Regions from separate parts of the Tepidamorphus sp. 3E244 genome, predicted to be linked through region 1. Evidence: predicted binding sites of a transcription regulator. Region 1 holds the regulator's gene; the other holds the start of a gene.
What was found. The regulator PhoB, encoded in region 1, activates phosphate uptake and scavenging genes when phosphate is short. The targets are predictions, from matches to a motif close to TGTCATNNANCTGTCAT.
Positions count from the first base shown of each region.

Region 1 (9,963 bases):
GGATGCCTCCGAGCTGCGCCCGGAAGCCGCGGGCCTCGGCATCGCGATCATCGGCTCCGCCTACATGATGCTGCTGGTGCTCGCCATGTCGCTGCCGCTGGGCGTTGCCGCCTCGATCTATCTTGAGGAATTCGCGCCGACCAACCGGTTCACCGACCTGATCGAGGTGAACATCAACAACCTCGCGGCCGTGCCCTCCATCGTGTTCGGCCTGCTCGGCCTTGCGATCTTCATCAACTTCGCCGGCCTGCCGCAGTCCGCGCCCATCGTCGGCGCCCTGGTGCTTACGCTGATGACGCTGCCGACGATCATCATCGCGACGCGCGCTGCCCTCAAGGCCGTACCGCCCTCGGTGCGCGAAGGCGCGCTCGGCATCGGTGCATCGCGCATGCAGATGGTGTTCCACCACGTCCTGCCGCTGGCCATGCCCGGCATCCTGACCGGCACAATCATCGGCCTGGCGCAGGCGCTGGGTGAAACTGCGCCGCTGCTGCTGATCGGCATGGTCGCCTTCGTGCGCGACTTCCCCGATGCGCCGCCGGAAGGCTTCTTCGATCCGGCAGCCGCCCTGCCGGTGCAGGTCTACAACTGGACGCAGCGCGCCGACCCGGCCTTCGTGGAGCGGGCGTCCGGTGCCATCATCGTGCTGCTTGTGTTCCTCTTCATGATGAACCTCGCAGCCATTCTTCTTCGCCGCCGGTTTGAGCGCCGCTGGTAGTCTGTCGCAATCAAGTTCGATTTGAGTGGGAGCACGTCAATGAGCGTCGCCGAGGCAAAACCGAAATCCTACGAGAAGTGGGAAACCGTGATGACCGGGCCGAAGCCCGACAACATCAAGATGCACACGAAGGACGTGTCGGTTTTCTACGGCGCGAAGCAGGCCCTGTTCGACGTGGCGCTGGACGTCGGCGACCGCGAAGTGACGGCGCTGATCGGCCCGTCGGGCTGCGGCAAGTCCACCTACCTGCGCTGCCTCAACCGGATGAACGACACCATCGACATCTGCCGCGTCACGGGCACGATCGAGCTTGAGGGCGAGAACATCTACGACCCCGCCGTCGACGTTGTGGAACTGCGCGCCCGCGTCGGCATGGTGTTCCAGAAGCCGAACCCCTTCGCCAAGTCGATCTACGACAACGTCGCATATGGCCCGCGCATTCACGGGCTGGCCCGCAACAAGTCGGACCTCGACGATATCGTCGTCTCCAGCCTCAAGAAGGCCGGGCTCTACAACGAGGTGTCGGACCGCCTGCACGAACCTGGCACCGGCCTGTCCGGCGGCCAGCAGCAGCGCCTCTGCATTGCGCGCGCCATTGCCGTGAACCCGGAAGTCATCCTCATGGACGAGCCGTGCTCGGCACTCGACCCGATCGCCACGGCCCGCGTCGAGGAACTGATCGACGAACTGCGCGAGAACTATTCCATCGTCATCGTCACGCACTCGATGCAGCAGGCGGCCCGCGTCTCGCAGCGCACGGCCTTCTTCCACCTCGGCATTCTCGTCGAGGTCGGTGACACCGACCGCATGTTCACCAATCCGCAGGATCAGCGGACGCAGGACTACATTACCGGCCGCTTCGGCTGATAGAATGTTGAAGGGAACGGAGAGCTCCCATGACCGAACACATCGTCACGCGATACGACAACGAGCTGCGTGAGCTGGCCGTCCTCATCACGCAGATGGGCGGGCTGTGCGAAAAGGCGCTGACCGACGCGATGACCTCGCTTCAGCGGCAGGACGCGGAACTCGCGCAGACCGTGCGAGACGAAGACGACAAGATCGACGATCTCGAACGTGAGGTCGAAGAGCGCGCCATCCAGATGATCGCGCGCCGCCAGCCGATGGCCAGCGACCTGCGCGAGATCGTCGCCGCGGTGAAGATCGCCGCCGACCTGGAGCGTATCGGCGACCTCGCCAAGAACATCGCCAAGCGTGTCATCGCGCTGCAGGACCAGAGTCAGCCCAAGCAGATCGTGCGCGGCCTCGACCACATTTCCGAGATCGCCCTTCACCAGCTGAAGGACGTGCTGGACGCCTATACCGGCCGTGACGCCGTCAAGGCGCTCGCCGTGTGGGAGCGCGACAGCGATCTCGACGCTGTCTACACCTCGATCTTCCGCGAACTGCTGACCTACATGATGGAGGATCCGCGCAACATCACGCTGTGCACCCATCTGCTGTTCGCAGCCAAGAACATCGAGCGCATCGGTGACCACGCGACCAACATCGCGGAAAACATCCACTACGTCGCAACCGGTGAGACCATCGCCATGGACCGTCCCAAGAGCGATGAATCCTCCATGACGACCGTTGAAGAAGGATCCGACGATTGAGCGCCCCGCTCCGCGTCGACGAACCCGCGCAGATGACCGCCACCATTCTCATAGTCGAAGACGAGGAAGCCCTGACCCTCATGCTTCGCTATAATCTGGAGGCCGAGGGTTTCCGGGTGGAATCCGTGGCGCGCGGCGACGAGGCGGAAACGCGCCTGAAGGAATGGACGCCGGACCTGCTGCTGCTGGACTGGATGCTGCCGGGGCTCTCCGGCATCGAGCTTTGCCGCAGACTGCGCGCGCGCACCGAGACGCAGCGCCTGCCGGTCATCATGCTGACCGCGCGCGGCGAGGAGAGCGAGCGTATTCGCGGGCTTTCCACAGGGGCCGACGACTATGTCGTGAAGCCGTTCTCGATCCCCGAGCTGATGGTGCGCATCAAGGCCATGCTGCGCCGGACACGGCCCGAGCTGATGTCCGACATCCTGTCTGCCGGTGACATCGTGCTCAACCGCGAGACGCACCGCGTCGAGCGGGCCGGGCGCGAGATCCACCTCGGGCCGACCGAGTTCCGCCTGCTGGAATTCCTGATGCGCGCGCCCGGTCGCGTCTTCTCGCGCGAGCAATTGCTCGATGGCGTGTGGGGTCGCGACGTCTATGTCGACGAGCGCACCGTCGATGTGCATGTCGGCCGCCTGCGCAAGGCGATCAACCGCGCCCGCGCCAAGGACCCGATCCGCACCGTGCGCGGGACAGGCTACGCCTTTGACGAACGGTTTGCGGCCGCCTGAGGGGCGGCCGCTGAAGTCGTTTTCGGATTTTCCATCACGCCCAACCGGGCGATGAACGCGGCCTAGCTGCGACGGCGGTCGCTGCTCGGCTGGAAGGCGACCTTCGCGTGATCGTCGCAATAGGGCCCGCCGGGGCCGGAATGACGCCCGCAGAAATAGAAGTCCTCGCGGGTTGGATCGCCCACCGGCCACTTGCAGCGATGCTCGTTCAGATCGAGGATCGTGGCACGCTCGGCCTCGGGAATGACGATCTCTTCCAGGACAGGACGCGGCGTCACCACCGGCTGCGGAGCGGCCTCGGGCTCCATGCGCAGTGCGGCGTTGCCGGAAAATTGCGGGACACGCGCCGTCGGCTTCGCCGGGCGCGGCTTGGCGCGCGGGCGCTGTGTTGTGGTGCGGGTGCTCTTGGCGCGCCCGGCCAGGCCAAGGCGATGCACCTTGCCGATCACCGCGTTGCGCGTGACGCCGCCCAGTTCCGCCGCGATCTGGCTTGCGCTCAGCCCGTCGGCCCACAGTTTCTTGAGCAACTCGACCCGTTCGTCAGTCCAACTCATGGAAAAATGCTCCTCGCCGCTTTCTGGCGGTGGCAGCTGACCCCTGGATAGAATCCGTCCCCGTCCGCGATCCGTACACGATCACGCCAGAACGAAAGCTTGAGGCTGAAACTGTCCGCCGCACAATATGTAGTGTGCTTTATTCAAAACTTAACGCATCGCCGGACTCCGCTGCAAGAGTCCGAAATGCAACACATGCTCTTATCCCCAGAACTTGGCCGGAACATGGAATCGACGGTGGAGAACCTGCTTTATCCGCTTCGTGCGGTCTGATTGACTTGACGTGCTCAACAAATAAAATGTGGGGCAATGCTGCGCCGCCCGCCGGGGCGGCGTCTTTCGTTTCAGGGCCTTTTCGGCCCGGAACTGGACGGTCCGCACGCCGCGCCCATCCCGTTGAAACGGGGTCGCGTGGCGTGCGGACCGTGGAGTGGAGGATTACCCGTGGTCACAGCGATCCTGCCGACCTATGCCCGTGCCGAACTCGCTTTCGAGCGGGGCGAGGGCGCGCGCGTCTACACGGTCGATGGAGAGGAGTTTCTCGATTTCTCTGCCGGCATCGCGGTCAATTCCCTCGGCCATGCCCACCCGCACCTCGTTGCGGCGCTGAACGAGCAGGCCGGCAAGCTCTGGCACACGTCCAACGCGTACCGCATTCCCCAGCAGGAGCGTCTTGCCGAGCGACTGCGCGAGGCGACCTTCGCCGACACGATGTTCTTCACCAATTCCGGCACCGAGGCCATCGAGTGCGCGGTGAAGATGGCGCGGCGCTATCATTTCTCCAAGGGCGCGCCCGAGCGGTTCCGTCTCATCACCTTCGAGGGCGCCTTCCACGGGCGCACGCTGGCTGCGATCGCCGCCGGCGGGCAGGCCAAGTACCTGGAAGGCTTCGGCCCGGCGACGCAGGGCTTCGACCAGGTGCCGTTCGGCGACCTCGACGCCGTGCGCAAGGCCATCGGCCCGGAGACCGCCGGCATCCTCATCGAGCCGATCCAGGGCGAGGGGGGGCTGCGCGTTGCCCCGCCGCAGCTCCTGCGGGACCTGCGCGCACTGTGCGACGAGCACGGCCTGCTGCTGATCTTCGACGAGATCCAGTGCGGCGTGGCGCGCACCGGCCATCTGTTCGCCCACGAGGCGAGCGGCGTGACGCCCGACATCATGGCCATCGCCAAGGGCATCGGCGGCGGATTCCCCATCGGGGCATGCCTTGCCACAGAAGAAGCCGGATCCGGCATGGTCGCCGGCACGCACGGCTCCACCTTTGGCGGCAATCCGCTGGCTTGTGCCGTCGGCAACGCGGTGCTGGACGTGGTGCTGGAAGATGGATTCCTGGAGCGCGTGCAGAACATCGGCCTGCGGCTGCGCCAGGGCCTTGCCGAACTTCAGGACGCCCATCCCGGTGCCATCGCCGAAATTCGTGGCGACGGGCTGATGCTCGGCATTCGCTGCAATTCGGTCGAGAACCGCGCGGTTCTTGCCGCGCTGCGCGATGAAAGGATGCTGGCGGTTGCCGCCGGCGACAATGTCGTGCGCCTTCTGCCGCCTCTGGTCATCGACGAGAACGATGTGGCCGACGCGCTTGCGCGCCTCGACCGTGCCTTCACGGTTGCGGAATCGGCGCTGACGGGAGATGCGGCATGAACGCACCCCGTCACTTTCTCGATCTTCACGAACTCTCCGCCGACGAGCTTCGGGTGATCCTCGACGCCGGTCACCAGATCAAGGCCAATGGCCCCGAGGAAAAGCCGCTGGTCGGCAAGGCGCTCGCCATGATCTTCGAGCGCCCCTCCACGCGCACGCGCGTGTCCTTTGATGTGGGCATGCGCCAGCTCGGCGGCGAAACGCTCTATCTCTCCGCCGACGAGATGCAGCTTGGTCGCGGCGAAACCATCGCGGATACCGCCCGCGTTCTATCGCGCTATGTAGATGCCATCATGATCCGCATTCTCGACCACGCAGCGCTCAAGGAACTGGCGACCCACGCCACCATTCCGGTCATCAACGGCCTGACGCGCGACAGCCATCCCTGCCAGATCATGGCCGACGTGATGACCTTCGAGGAGCACAAGGGCCCCATCCGTGGCCGCACGGTCGCGTGGACCGGCGACAGCAACAACGTCACCGCGTCCTGGGTGCATGCCGCCCAGCGCTTCGACTTTGCGTTGCGGATCGCGGCGCCCGCCGAGCTTGGCCCGGAAGATGAACTCATGGACTGGGCGCGCAGCAACGGAGCGGATGTCTCCGTGACGCAGGACCCGTTCGAGGCGGTCGATGGCGTGGATTGCGTCGTCACCGACACGTGGGTTTCCATGGGCGATACCGAAGGCCAGCGCCGACACAACATGCTCAAGCCTTATCAGGTCAACGACAAGCTGATGCAGGCTGCCGATTCCGGCGCGATCTTCATGCACTGCCTGCCCGCCCACCGCGGCGAGGAGGTGACGGATTCCGTTATCGACGGGCCGCAGTCTGTCGTCTTCGACGAGGCCGAAAACCGCATGCACGCGCAGAAGGGCATTCTGGCGTGGTGTCTGGGGCAGGCCTCCGCGTGACCGGAATCGCACAGGCATACGCATCCCGGCCGGGTCTTCCGGAAGACAACTACATTCAGCCCTTTGCGGTTGAGGCGCTCGACGTGCGCGGTCGTCTGGTCCGCATCGGCCCGGAACTCGACCGCATCATCCGCCGCCACGGCTACCCGCATTCGGTGTCGCGGCTGCTGGCGGAAGCCGTCGCGCTCACCGCATTGCTCGGCACGTCGCTGAAGTTCGACGGGCGCTTCATCGTCCAGACCCAGACGGACGGCGCGGTTTCCATGCTCGTGGTGGACTTCGATACGCCGGACCAGATACGCGCCTGTGCCCGCTTCGATGCAGAGGCCGTCGCCGCACTGCCGGAGGACGCCAAACCCGCTGATCTTCTCGGCAAGGGCGTGCTGGCCATGACGATCGACCAGGGCCCGGACATGAACCGCTACCAGGGCGTTGTCGCCCTCGACGGCGGCACGCTGGAAGATGCCGCCCACCAGTATTTCAAGCAGTCGGAGCAGATACCGACCTTCGTGCGGCTGGCTGCCGCCGAGATGTTCGTCGCCGGCAAGGACCCGGAATGGCGCGCCGGCGGATTGCTGATCCAGCACCTGCCCGAAGGCGGCGCTGCGCCGCGCGACATTGACCCCGGCGATGCGCCGGAGGGCGCCGACGCTCCGCAGGTCGAGGAAGACGACCACTGGCGCGAGGCCCGTTTCCTGAGCGAGACCGTGGAAGACCACGAACTGACGGACCCCTCCGTCAGCTCCGATGCGCTGCTCTACCGCCTCTATCACGAGCGCGGCGTGCGGGTGTTCGAACCGCTGACGCTGGTCGAGCGCTGCCGCTGCAACCGCGAGCGGGTGCGTGACATGCTGCTGAGCTTCACCGCGGACGACGTTGCCGACATGACCCGCGAGGACGGGATGCTCGAGATCACCTGCGAGTTCTGCTCGCAGGCCTACGAGTTCAAGCCCAGCGAGATCGAGAACCCCGGCACGGACGAGGGCGGGACCTCGGCCTAGAGCCCGGCGCGGCAGGTCTGCGCTAGCTTTTCCATGAATTGCAGGCAGGTATCGACCTGCGCCAGCGAGATGTACTCGTTGGGGCGGTGCGCCTGCGCGATGCCGCCCGGCCCGCAAACAACCGTTGGCGATCCGGCAAGCTGGAACAGCCCGGCCTCGGTCGCGTAGGAGACCGTGTGCGTGTCGTTGTGCCCGCTCAGCCGCTTGGCGAGCGTCTCGGCAAGCGACCCCGGATCGGGTGCAAGGCCCGGCGCATCCACCTTCATCACCGTCTCGATATACGTGTCCGGCGACGCCGCCTGCAGGACGGGTAGCAGTTCGCGCGCGCAGAAATCCGCCATGGCATCGGCCACGTCCGTGGACTTGTGTTCGGGAAGCGAGCGAACTTCCCAGCCGATCTCGCAGCGACGCGGAACGATATTGGTCGCCGTGCCGGCATTGATCTGGCCCGCGTGGATCGACGTATAGGGCGGAACGAAGCGGCCGCTGGCATCGCCACGCGAAACGTACTGCTCGCGCAGCCGCATCAGCTCACCGATGAAGCGCGCGCCGGCAACCAGCGCATTGCCTGCGACGAGGTCCATGGAGGAATGCGACTCGTGACCGATGATCTCGGTGCTGAAATCGCTGATGCCCTTGTGGGCGTCGACGACCTCCATGCCTGTCGGCTCGCCGACGATCACCGCCTTCGGCAGCGGCAGGTCCGTGCCGAGCTTCTCGATCATCGGGCGCACACCGGTGCAGCCGATTTCCTCGTCATAGGAGAACACGAGATGGATGGGCGTCAGCAAGGGCGCTTCGATGAAGCGTGGCACCATGGCAAGGCAGATGGCGACGAAGCCCTTCATGTCGCAGGTTCCGCGCCCGTAGAGCAGTCCGTCCTTCTGGGTGCAGGTGAAGGGCGGCGTGTCCCAAGGCTGGCCGATCACGGGCACGCAGTCAGTGTGCCCCGACAGCGCGACACCCGGCCTGTCCAACGGTCCGATGGTTGCGAACAGGTTGACCTTCTCGCCGGTTTCGTCGGGCAGGAGCGTGCTTTCGACGCCGTGCCGGGCGAGATAATCCCGGATGAAATCCATGATCGGGACATTGGAGAGATGGCTGGTCGTATCGAACGCGACGAGGCGCGCGATCAGCTCCTTGGCGGCTGCCTGCGTGGTCACGCTTTGTCCTTCTTGAATGACGTCCGGTCCTGCGGCGGGATGCACAGGATAAACCCGCCGCATCGCGCGTCAATGCGCCGCAATTGTGCGTAAGGTCGGCGCGAGGCCTGCGTTATAATGGCTGAGACGTCTGCGCAACCGCGCTGAACCCGGAAGAGGAAGGCACGAGCGTTGCCGCCAACTGACACATATATGCCCCGCCCTTCGCTGGCAGCCCGGCTGTTTCGCGTCGTCGTGCTGGCAGCGCTGTTCGTCGGTACGCTGGCGGGGGCCTTCTACGGCTATCGCTACCTCAAGGAAACCAGGCCCGAGGTTGCCCGCAGGCCGCCGGTCGAGCGCGAGTGGACCGTGTCCACCGTCGTCGCCGACTACACCGACCACCGCCCGGAACTGACGACCTACGGCACCACGACGGCAGCCCGGAAGGTGGACCTGCGCGCGCTCGTATCCGGCGAGATCGTCTCGGTCGCGCCGGAACTGCGCGAGGGCGGCATCGTCACCAAGGGGCAGGAGCTGCTGGAAATCGACGCCTTCGACTACGAGGGCGCGGTCGTGGAAGCGCGCGCAAACCTCGCCGAGGCGCGCGCGCGGCTGGCCGAGATCGAGGCCAAGATCGAGCTAGAGGTCGACGCGTTGGAGCTGGCCCGCACGCAGCTTGAACTTGCCGAGCGCGATCTCAAGCGCGCCGAGGACCTGTCGGAGCGCGGCGCGGTCTCCACCAAGACGGTCGACGACCGCCGCATCGCCGTGAACCAGCGCAAGGAGGCCGTCTCCCAGCGCGAGAACCAGCAGGCCATCGACCGGGCTCGTGGCGACCAGCAGGAAGCGGCTATCGAGCGGCTGGAATGGAAGCAGCGGCAGGCCGAGCGCAACTTGGCCAACACCACGCTGCGCGCACCCTTCGATGCCTATGTCGCGAACGCTGCTGCCGAGACCGGTCGTCTCGTCGGCATCAACGACGCTGTAGCGACGCTGATCGACGCGAACCGGCTCGACATCCGCTTCGTGCTGTCGGATTCCGAGTTTGGACGCATCGCCGATGACGCCGGCAGCGTTGTCGGCCGCGACGTGCAGGTGACCTGGTACGCGGGCGAGGAGCCGCGCCGGTTTTCCGCGACCGTCGACCGGGTGACGCCGGAAATCGAGGCCGCGCGTGGCGGCGTCGAGGTTTTCGCCAGCATCGGCGCGGATGATCTGCGCGGCGCGGCCCTGCTGCCGCGCCCCGGCGCATTCGTGCAGGTCGAGATTGCCGACCGCACTTACCGCGATGCTGCCCGCGTTCCCGCAACCGCGCTCTATGGCACCAACACGGTCTACGTGGTCGAGGAAGGCCGCCTGCGCGCCCGCGAGGTGACGGTGCTGGGCCGTGCGGGGAGCGACCTGCTGCTGCGCGGCAACCTTGCCGAGGGCGACCGCGTCGTCACCACCCGCATCACCGAAGCCGGCGAGGGCCTGAAGGTGCGCGACGATTCCGCGCCGCCCGCCGAGGACGATGCTTCCGGCAATGAAACTTCGCAGCGTGGCGGCCAGCGCACGTCCGCTGCCGACAGCCGGGCCACGACGCGATGAAACCGGAGCCGAACCGGGGCATCCTCGGGTTCTTCATCCATCACCGCAATGCCGCCAAC
Region 1 covers NZ_JBJXCY010000001.1:169,638-179,600, forward strand. The annotation lists gene pstA (phosphate ABC transporter permease PstA) at 1-718, shown strand, start outside; gene pstB (phosphate ABC transporter ATP-binding protein PstB) at 809-1,585, shown strand; gene phoU (phosphate signaling complex protein PhoU) at 1,615-2,334, shown strand; gene phoB (phosphate regulon transcriptional regulator PhoB) at 2,367-3,065, shown strand; gene ACKTEK_RS00785 (GcrA family cell cycle regulator) at 3,128-3,619, opposite strand; gene ACKTEK_RS00790 (aspartate aminotransferase family protein) at 4,064-5,260, shown strand; gene argF (ornithine carbamoyltransferase) at 5,257-6,171, shown strand; gene ACKTEK_RS00800 (Hsp33 family molecular chaperone) at 6,168-7,172, shown strand; gene argE (acetylornithine deacetylase) at 7,169-8,335, opposite strand; gene ACKTEK_RS00810 (efflux RND transporter periplasmic adaptor subunit) at 8,528-9,904, shown strand; gene ACKTEK_RS00815 (efflux RND transporter permease subunit) at 9,901-9,963, shown strand, end outside.

Region 2 (9,963 bases), on a different contig from region 1:
ACACCTCCAACCCCTCGGTGATGATCGCTGCCGGCCTGGTTGCCCGCAACGCACGCGCCAGGGGCCTGTCCGTGAAGCCGTGGGTGAAGACCTCGCTGGCGCCCGGCAGCCAGGTGGTGACCGACTACCTCGCCAAGGCCAACCTGCAGGATGACCTCGACGCGATGGGTTTCAACCTCGTTGGCTATGGCTGCACCACCTGCATCGGCAACTCCGGCCCGCTGCCGGAGGACATTTCCGCCGCCATCGCCGAGCATGACCTCGTCGCCTGCTCGGTACTCTCGGGTAACCGGAACTTCGAGGGCCGCGTGAACCAGGACGTGAAGGCGAACTGGCTCGCCTCCCCGCCGCTCGTTGTCGCCTATGCCATTGCCGGCTCGCTCAACATCAACCTGTCGCGCGACCCCATCGGCACCGACAAGAACGGCGAGGACGTCTTCCTGAAGGACATCTGGCCGTCTTCCGCCGAGATCGCCGACCTCGTGCGCACCTCCGTCACCCCGGAGATGTTCGACGAGCGCTATTCCGACGTGTTCAAGGGCGATGCCGGCTGGCAGGCCATCGAGACCGGCGGCGGCGTCACCTACAAGTGGGACATGGGTTCGACCTACGTGCAGAACCCGCCCTACTTCGAGGACCTGGAACTCACCCCCAAGCCGGTATCCGACGTGAAGGATGCCCACATCCTCGGTCTGTTCCTGGATTCGATCACCACCGACCACATTTCCCCGGCCGGTTCGATCAAGGGTGCAAGCCCCGCAGGCGAGTACCTCTCCGAGCACCAGGTGCCCCAGCGCGAGTTCAACTCCTACGGCGCGCGCCGCGGCAACCACGAGGTGATGATGCGCGGCACCTTCGCCAACATCCGCATCAAGAACCAGATGGTGCCCGGTGTCGAAGGCGGCATGACCAAGCATTTCCCTTCGGGCGAGCAGATGCCGATCTACGACGCGGCCATGAAGTACGAGGCGGACAATGTCCCGCTCGTCGTCTTCGCCGGCAAGGAATACGGCACCGGTTCGAGCCGCGACTGGGCCGCCAAGGGCACCCGCCTTCTTGGCGTACGCGCCGTCATCGCCCAGTCCTTCGAGCGCATCCACCGTTCCAACCTGATCGGCATGGGCGTCGTTCCGCTGGTCTTCACCGGCGACGACAGCTGGCAGAGCCTCGGCCTGACCGGCGACGAGACCGTCACCCTCGACGGCCTGTCCGACCTGTCGCCGCGCAAGACGGTGACGGCGAAGATCACCTGGCCCGACGGCAAGACGAAGTCGGTCGACCTGCTCTGCCGCATCGATACGCTGGACGAGCTCGACTACTTCAAGAACGGCGGCATCCTGCACTACGTGCTGCGCGGCCTCGCTGCCTGAGGCAGCTGATATCCCACGAAAACCAGGCCGGTGCGGCATCCGCATCGGCCTTTTCATTTCCCGCGAAAGCCGGCCTCGCGCGCGTTTCACGCAAGGGTGACAGGGCGTGACGCCTCGCGGCGCGCTTTCGCGCTAATATCCTTCTCAGACAAATTGCACCAAGACGCGCAACGCGAGAGACGATCCGCATGAAAGTCCTGTCCGCAGTCGCATTCGCTGCCGCCTTCGCCATCCTGCCGGCCAGCGCTGGCACCTTGAAGCCCAAGGCCGTTGCCGAGCTGTTCACCTCGCAGGGCTGCTCGTCCTGTCCGCCGGCCGACAAGGTGTGGAACGAGCTTGCCGAACGCGATGACGTCCTCGCCCTCACCCTGCCCGTGGACTACTGGGATTATCTTGGCTGGAAGGACACGCTGGCGAGCGCCGAGCACACCGAGCGCCAGCGCGGCTATGTCCGCGCGCTGGATTCACGCTCCGTCTACACCCCGCAGGGCGTCATCAACGGCCGCATCAATGTCGTCGGCTCGAGGCGCCAGGACGTGCTGAAATCGCTGGAGAGCGACAATGTCGGCGCAGCGCTCGCGCTGGAGATTGAAACAAGCGGCGACACGCTCACCGTTCAGGCCGCGCCGGCAAGCGGCACCGTCCGCAATGCCAGCCTATGGCTCGTGGTCTACGAGGCGTCGGATACGGTCGAGATCGGCCGCGGCGAGAATGCCGGGCGCACCGTCACCTACAGCAACGTCGTGAAGGCCATTCGCCCGCTTGGCCGCTGGGCCGGCAAGGCTCAAAGCTACTCCGCTTCGCTCGACGGGCTGACGGGGCGCGGACTGCACTGCGCCGTCATCGTCCAGCGGCTGAACGACGGCGAGCCGGGACCGATCCAGGCTGCTGCCGTGCTCGATCACGCCATCTGAGGCGCTGCTTCAATCTGACTGGAAAGAGAAAAGGCCGGCGGGAAGCCGGCCTGTTTGAGGGTCTGCGGGTCTAAGCCGGTTTTTGCTGACCGGCTGGGCGTTGCCCGCCGCGGGGGAACGCGGCGCCTGATGACGCAAACCTCGTACGCAAGAACTGTGAACTCGATACTGGCAGGAAAGTCGGCCCGGTTCATTTGCCAGATCCCGGAGGGGCTGGGGGGCTGAAGAATTCCGAAACCTTGGGCTTCAGAACCGGGCCTTCGAGGCAACATCTTCATTCCAGTCCCGCAATCGGGCTGGGCCGGGGCCGGAATAGGGCAACTTTGTGATTTGTTTTCGAGGTGCCGTTTCCCCCGGTCCGCGCGGGCTTGCATTGGCCGTCTTGATCGCGCGAAACTCTCCTTCGTGACAGTTTGACGTCACGCCGACCCGCGCGAATCAGGAGGCGTTCCTTGAACGACGGCGAACCGATAACCTTCACGGGCGGCAGGACGAACGCGATGCCGGCCCACCAGGCGAAGCGAAACGAGCCTGCCTGCACGTCCTTCGACCGGCGTGAACTGACCACCATCCTCAACGTCTACGGAAAGAAGGTCGCCGAAGGCGAATGGCGCGACTACGCCATCGACCTGCTGCGCGACCGTGCGGTGTTTTCCATCTTCCGCCGCACCTCCGAAGCCCCGCTCTACCGCATCGAGAAGAACCCGAAGCTGTCGCGCCGCCAGGGCGCCTACACCGTCGTTGCCGCAACGGGGCAGATTCTCAAGCGCGGCCACGACCTGTCGCAGGTGCTGCGCGTCCTCGACAAGGGCCTGCGGCTGGTCAAGGCCTGAGGGCCTAGCGGCCCGGTGGCGGCGGCGCACTCGCGCCCGCACCCAGTGCAAGCTGCATGATGGTGATGCCGCGCCACTCCCCCTGTTTGAATCCCACATCCGGCAGTTCGCCGACCGTGACGAACCCGACCGCGCGGTGCAGCCCGATGGAGGCGTCGCTCGATGCCGAGCGCGAGATGATCGCGATCATCTGGCGGAAACCGGCCTGCGCGCAGCGCTCGATCAGCGCGTGCATCAGGACCTTGCCAAGCCCGGTGCCGCGCGCCGCCCGGTCGATATAGACCGAATCCTCCACGGTAAACCGGTAAGCCGCGCGCTTGTGGTAGGCGCCCGCATAGGCATAGCCCAGCACCTGCCCGTCCCGTTCGGCCACGATGTAGGGAAACCCGCCGCCGGTGACTGTCTCGAACCGGGTCGTCATCTCGGCGAGGTCGGGCGGCACCGTCTCGAAGGACGCCGAGCCGTTCTCCACCTCGTCGGCATAGATCGCCGTGATGGCTGGAAGGTCCTCGCGCGTCGCCGCGCGGATGAGAGTGTCGTCGCTGTTGGCCATCGCCCGCCCCGATGATGAATTTTCGTGGGCGATTTAAGTCAGCGCGAGGCCAAAAGAAAAGGCCCCGGCGACACCGCCGGGGCCTTCGCAATTCGCATGACTGCCGCGTGTGACTATTCGCGGTTGCCGAAGAGCTGGAGCATCATCATGAACAGGTTGATGAAGTCCAGGTACAGGCGCAGCGCGCCCATGATGGCCTTCTGACCGGTGACCGTGCCGTCATCGCCCACGTAGTACATCTCCTTGATCTGCTGCGTGTCATACGCGGTCAGACCGGTGAAGATGAGGACGCCGATCACCGAAACGGCGAACTGGATGGCGCTGGAGCCGATGAAGATGTTCACGACGCTGGCGATGATGATGCCGATCAGGCCCATGAAGAGGAACGAACCCCAGCCGGAGAGGTCCTTCTTCGTGGTGTAGCCGTAGAGGCTCATCGCGCCGAACGTGGCAGCGGCCAGGAAGAACACGCGCACGATGCTCTCGCCCGTAAAGACGAGGAAGATCGACGACAGCGATAGCCCCATGAGGCCGGCAAAGGCCCAGAACGCCATCTGCGCGCCGGTTGCGCTCATCTTGTGGATGCGCGCCGACAGGAAGAAGACGAAGCCCAGCGGGGCAAGCATGACAACCCACTTCAGCGGGCTGAAGAACAGCGTCTGGCCGAAGCTGGTGAGCTGGCCATTGTCGACCGCCATCATGGCGGTGACGTATGCGGCGACGCCCGTAACGGCGAGACCGACGGACATGTAGTTGTAGACCCGCAACATGAAGCTGCGCAGGCCCTCGTCGATATAACCGGCCTCCGCGCGCTGTTGTGCGTAGCCGGAAGCAGCACTCCGGTTAAGGTCGGACATCGTGAAACCTCACATGTGTTGAAGACATACCGAGCATGAATATGGGGGTGTGAAATGGACAGAGCAAGAACCCTTGGGTTCGAATCCGAGCCAAATTCGCAATAATCGGCATGTAATTTGGCTCTATCCGGCGGCAAAAGCGCGCAGGAAGGGTGCCGGTCGCTGCCCCAGTGCACTCCAGGTGCCCGTCAGCCCCAGCGCCACGGTGACGACGACCGCGCCCGCAGCCGCCAGGATCGCAAGCCCCGGCGCGAAGGCAAAAGACAGTTCCATCACCTGCGTCACGATCATCCATGACAGCGCGGACCCCGCGATCACCGCGAAGATCGCCGTGGCGACGCCGAGCAGCGCGAACTCGATCAGGTAGACCGACAGCAGCTGCCAGCGGGTCGAGCCGAGCGTCTTCAGCACCACCGCATCATAGATCCGGAACCGGTGACTGGAGGCGAGCGCGCCGGCAAGCACCAGCACGGCGGACACCAGCGTCACGCCGCTGGCCAGCCGGATCGCCAGCGCCAGCTTGCCGATCAGGTCGGTGAAGGTGTCGAGCGCTTCGGAAACCCGCACCGCCGTCACTTCCGGAAAGGCGTCGGCGCTGGCGCGCATCAGCGCTGTCTGCTCGTCGAGATTGTCGTCACCTTCGAAGGCGACGGTCGTCAGCATCATGTGCGGCGCACCGGCCACGGCGTTCGGCGAGAACACCATCACGAAGTTGATGCCGAGCGTCTCCCACTCGACGGTGCGCAGGTTGCCGATCGCGACTTCGAGGTTTCGCCCCAGCACGTTGACGACCAGATTGTCGCCGATCTCCAGCCCGAGAAGCTCGGCAAGCTCCGCCTCGAAGGAGACCAGCGGCGGGCCGTCATAGCCTTCCCCCCACCAGTCGCCCTTCACCACCGTCGAGCCTTTCGGCACTTCGCTGGCATAGGTCAGGCCCCGGTCGCCGCGCAGCACCCAGGCTGCATCCGGCGGCACCGGCTTGTGGTCGCGCGACGGCACGCCGTTCAGCGACACGATGCGCCCGCGCAGCATCGGAACCTGGTTGACGGTCGCGTCCGGCGCGTGTGCGCGCACGAGGTCGTTGAAGTCCTGCGCGCGCGCCGACGGGATATCGAGGAAGAAGAAATCCGGTGCGTTCGCCGGAATCTGCTGGTCGAGCTGGCGGTTGAGGCTGGTCTCGATCAGCGCCAGCGTGACGAGCAGCGTCAGCCCCAGCCCAAGCGACAGCACCACCGTCGGCGTCAGCGCGTTGGGACGGTGGATGTTGGCAAGCGCCATGCGCAGGATGAGCGGCGCGCGCTGCGGCGCGGATTTGGCAAGCCGCATCGCCGCCCACGCCACCAGCCGCAGGAACACGAAGCCCGCGATCGCCGACCCGATGAAGATGATGGCGACCAGCGGCTGTTCGGCCAACAGGATCGCGAGACCCGCCACCGCCAGCACACAGACGACCGAAACAATCGTGTAGGCAAGCGGGGCCGACCCGGCATGGCGCGCGACATGGTCGCGGTAGAGCGCGCTCACCGGCACCTGCCGGGCACGCCCCAGCGGCATCAGCGCGAAGGCAAGCGCGGTCAGCACGCCGTAGATGGCGGCAATCAGCAGCGCCTGCGGGTAGACCCCGCTGACGGCCTCCGCAACGGGGAAGAACGAGGCGAGGAACGATCCCGCCAGCGTCGGCGCGATCACGCCGAGCACCAGCCCGATCCCTATGCCGATGCCGGCCAGCATCAGGATCTGCGCGAGGTAGACCCGCGCGATCACGCCGCCGGTCGCGCCCAGAGCCTTTAGTGTGGCGATGACCGCGCGCCGCCCGTCGAGATGCGCGCGCACCGCGTTGGCGACACCGACACCGCCCACGGCAAGCGCCGTGAGGCCGACGAAGGTGAGGTAGTCGCGGAAACGGTCGATCTGGCTGGAAATACGCGGCGCGGCATTGGCGCGGCTTCGGATCGACCAACCGGCTTCGGGAAAGCGCTCTTCGGCTTCCTCGGCAAGGTTCGTCAGCGCCGCGTCCGACTGGTCGTTCAGCCGCACCTGGTAGTGCCAGCGCACGAGGCTGCCGGGCCGCACCAGCCCGCTTTCCTCCAGCGCATCCATCGTCATCAGCACGCGCGGGCCGAAGGTCAGCCCGCTCGACAGCCGATCCGGTTCCTTGGCGATGATGCCGCGAATGTCCACCGGCATGCCGGCGATCTCGATCACGTCGCCGGTGCCGATGCCGAGCCGTCCGGGCAAGGTCGCTTCCACCAGCACGCCCCAGCGCCCGTCGCGCTTTGCCAGCATGTCCGGCGACATTTCGGCATTCTCCAGCAGCACCTCGCCATAGAGCGGATACATGCCGTCCACCGCCTTGATCTCGGCGAGCGACTGGTCGGAATTGTCGGGAAGGCGCGCCATCGCGCGCATGGAAATCGACTGCGAAACCGTGCCCTGCGCGGCAAACCATTGGAGTTCGGCGTCGCTCGCGGGCCGCTGCGCCAGCCGGAAGGCAAGGTCGCCGCCAAGGATCGTGCGCCCTTCCTGGTCGATGCCGGCCACCAGCGATCGGGTGATCGACCCGACAGAGGCGATGGCCCCGACGCCGAGCGCGATGCAGGCAACGAAGACGGCAAAGCCGGTGAATCCGCCGCGCAATTCGCGCAAGGCCAGCTTGAGCCAGATCGGGAAATTGTTCATGGCGGCGCTCAGGATGCGGCGCGCGCGGGCGCGTCGGATTGCCCGGCGCCCGTTTGCGAGATGATCTCGCCATCGGCCATGCGGATAACCCGGTCGCACTTGTCGGCAAGGCTCTCGTCATGGGTGACGAGCATCAGCGTCGTGCCCCGGTCGCGGTGGGCGGCAAACAGCAGGTCGACGATCTGCGCGCCGGTCGACCCGTCGAGATTGCCGGTCGGCTCGTCGGCAAACAGGATCTGCGGCTGCGCCACGAGCGCGCGCGCCAGCGCCACCCGCTGCTGCTCGCCGCCGGAAAGCTCCGCCGGGTAGTGGGTCGCGCGGGCCGACAGGCCGACCGCATCGAGTTCGGCCATCGCGCGCTCGCGCACGTCGAGATCCTTCAGCCGGCCACCGGCCTGCGCCAGTTCCAGCGGAACCGAGACGTTTTCGAGCGCCGTCATGGTCGGGATCAGGTGAAAGGACTGGAAGACGATGCCGGTCTGCGCGCCGCGCAGCGCGGCCAGACCGTCTTCGTTCAGGGGGCCGAGCGCGGTTCCAGCCAGCGAAACATTGCCGGACGTAGGCCGTTCAAGCCCGGCCATGACCATGAGCAGGCTCGACTTTCCGGAACCCGACGGGCCGAGGATGGCGATCGATTGACCGGCTTGGACGGTGAGATCGATCCCGCGCAGCACGTGCACCGCTGCCCGGCCCGTGCCGAGCCGCAGGTGGAGGTCGCCCGTCTCGATTGCTGGTATCCCCAAGTTCTGTCCCCTTGCTGGCAGTGGCATGCCGCGACACATAACAGCCCGAATGGCTGGCCATCCTGCAGCCAAGCCTGAAATGGAGCAGATGCCCGCAATGCCAAGCATCTGCGGCAATTGACCGCCGGACCGACCTGACATGATACGCGCAATCCTCGTGACCCTTACGCTGCTGGTGCTGCCCCTGGCCGCCAGCGCCGAGCCCGTTCAGGTGGTCGCGTTCGGCGACAGCCTGACCGCCGGATACGGCCTCGATCCCGGTGAATCCTATCCCGAGAAGCTGGAAAGCGCCCTGGAGGCGGACGGCCTCGACGTCGATATCCAGAATGCCGGCGTCTCCGGCGATACCAGCACCGCGGCCGCCCAGCGGCTTGGCTGGGCCGTGCCGGACGGCACCGACGCGGTGATCGTGGCGCTTGGCGGCAACGACCTGCTGCGCGGCATCGACCCGGACGTGACGCGCAAGGCGCTGACAGCCATCGTCGACGACCTGACCGGGCGCGGCATTTCCGTACTGCTTGCGGGCATGCGCGCACCCGCCAATCTCGGTGACGACTACGTGACCCGCTTCGAGGCGATCTTCGCCGATCTCGGCGCCCGCGACGGCGTCATCCTGATGCCGTTCTTTCTCGACGGCGTGGCCACCGATGCCCGCCTGAACCAGTCTGACGGCATCCACCCAAACGAGGCCGGGGTGAAGGTGATCGTCGGAAATATCCAACCCTTCGCGGTGCAATTGATCGAGCAGGTCGAAAAATCGGGCTAAGCTGAATTCAAGCAGTGATTCGCGCCACGCAGCAGGGAGATAACCATGCCGCGTCTGTTCGTCGGACTTGAAATTCCGAGCGCAATCGGGGTCCAGCTTTCGGGCCTGCGCGGCGGGCTTCCCGGTGCCCGCTGGATCGACGTCGAGAATTACCACGTCACGCTGCGCTTCATCGGCGACATCGACGAACCCACTGCCGACCGTGTCGCCGACATTCTCGACGATATCCGCCGCAGACCGTTCCCGGTGACCATCAAAGGGGCGCGCTCCTTCGGGGGCAAGAAGCCGCATTCGGTCTTCGCCTGCGTCGAGCCGACACCCGACCTGATGGCGCTCCAGGCCGATATCGAGCGCAAGATGCAAATGGTCGGCCTGCCGGCGGAACAGCGCAAGTTTACCCCCCACATCACCATCGCGCGCGTGCGCGGTGCGAGCGGCTCGGCGGTTGCGAATTACCTTGGAATGCGCGGCTTTTTCCGGGCCGGCCCCTTCACGGCAGAGGACTTTACCCTGCTGTCGTCCCGTGCCAGCCAGGGCGGCGGGCCCTATATTGCGGAGGAGGTTTACCCGCTCGACGCGCCTGCCTTCGATTACGGCCTCGAGCAACGCATCTGAAAGGCGCTCCATGGCCGACAAGTTGACAGCCAGCGAACGCGAAAGCGCGCTCGCCTCCCTTACCCATTGGACTGAAAGCGATGACCGCGACGCGATTTCGCGCGCGCTGAAGTTCAAGGATTTCAACGCAGCCTTCGGCTTCATGTCGCGCGTCGCGCTGGCGGCCGAAAAGCTCAACCACCATCCCGAATGGTCGAACGTCTACAACAGCGTGGAGATCACGCTGTCGACCCATGATGCCGGTGGCCTGACCGAACTCGACGTCAAGCTCGCAAAGAAGATCGACGCCTTCGCCGAAGGCCTGGCGAAAGACTGATCCGCGCGGCTTAACGCGGGGCCAGCCGCAGCGCCCCGTCGAGGCGGATCGCCGTCCCGTTCAGCATGTCGTTCTCGCAGATGTGGCGCACCAGCGCGGCATATTCGCCGGGGCTGCCCAGCCGCTGCGGAAACGGCACGCCGGCTGCCAGAGATTCGCGCACCTCGTCCGACAGGCTGTCGAACATCGGCGTGTGAAACAGTCCCGGCATGATCGAGACGACGCGGATGCCCTCGCGAGAAAGATCGCGCGCCATCGGCAGCGTCATCCCCGCGACACCACCCTTGGAGGCGGAATAAGCCGCCTGCCCCATCTGC
Region 2 covers NZ_JBJXCY010000002.1:1,169,965-1,179,927, forward strand. The annotation lists gene acnA (aconitate hydratase AcnA) at 1-1,370, shown strand, start outside; gene ACKTEK_RS14285 (DUF1223 domain-containing protein) at 1,559-2,284, shown strand; gene ACKTEK_RS14290 (DUF2794 domain-containing protein) at 2,785-3,117, shown strand; gene ACKTEK_RS14295 (GNAT family N-acetyltransferase) at 3,122-3,670, opposite strand; gene ACKTEK_RS14300 (Bax inhibitor-1/YccA family protein) at 3,784-4,527, opposite strand; gene ACKTEK_RS14305 (ABC transporter permease) at 4,651-7,206, opposite strand; gene ACKTEK_RS14310 (ABC transporter ATP-binding protein) at 7,215-7,976, opposite strand; gene ACKTEK_RS14315 (arylesterase) at 8,092-8,715, shown strand; gene thpR (RNA 2',3'-cyclic phosphodiesterase) at 8,761-9,330, shown strand; gene ACKTEK_RS14325 (4a-hydroxytetrahydrobiopterin dehydratase) at 9,341-9,646, shown strand; gene ACKTEK_RS14330 (SDR family NAD(P)-dependent oxidoreductase) at 9,657-9,963, opposite strand, start outside.
Region 2: a site for PhoB is predicted at 2,690-2,706, ahead of ACKTEK_RS14290 (DUF2794 domain-containing protein). Genes of this name have one in related genera too.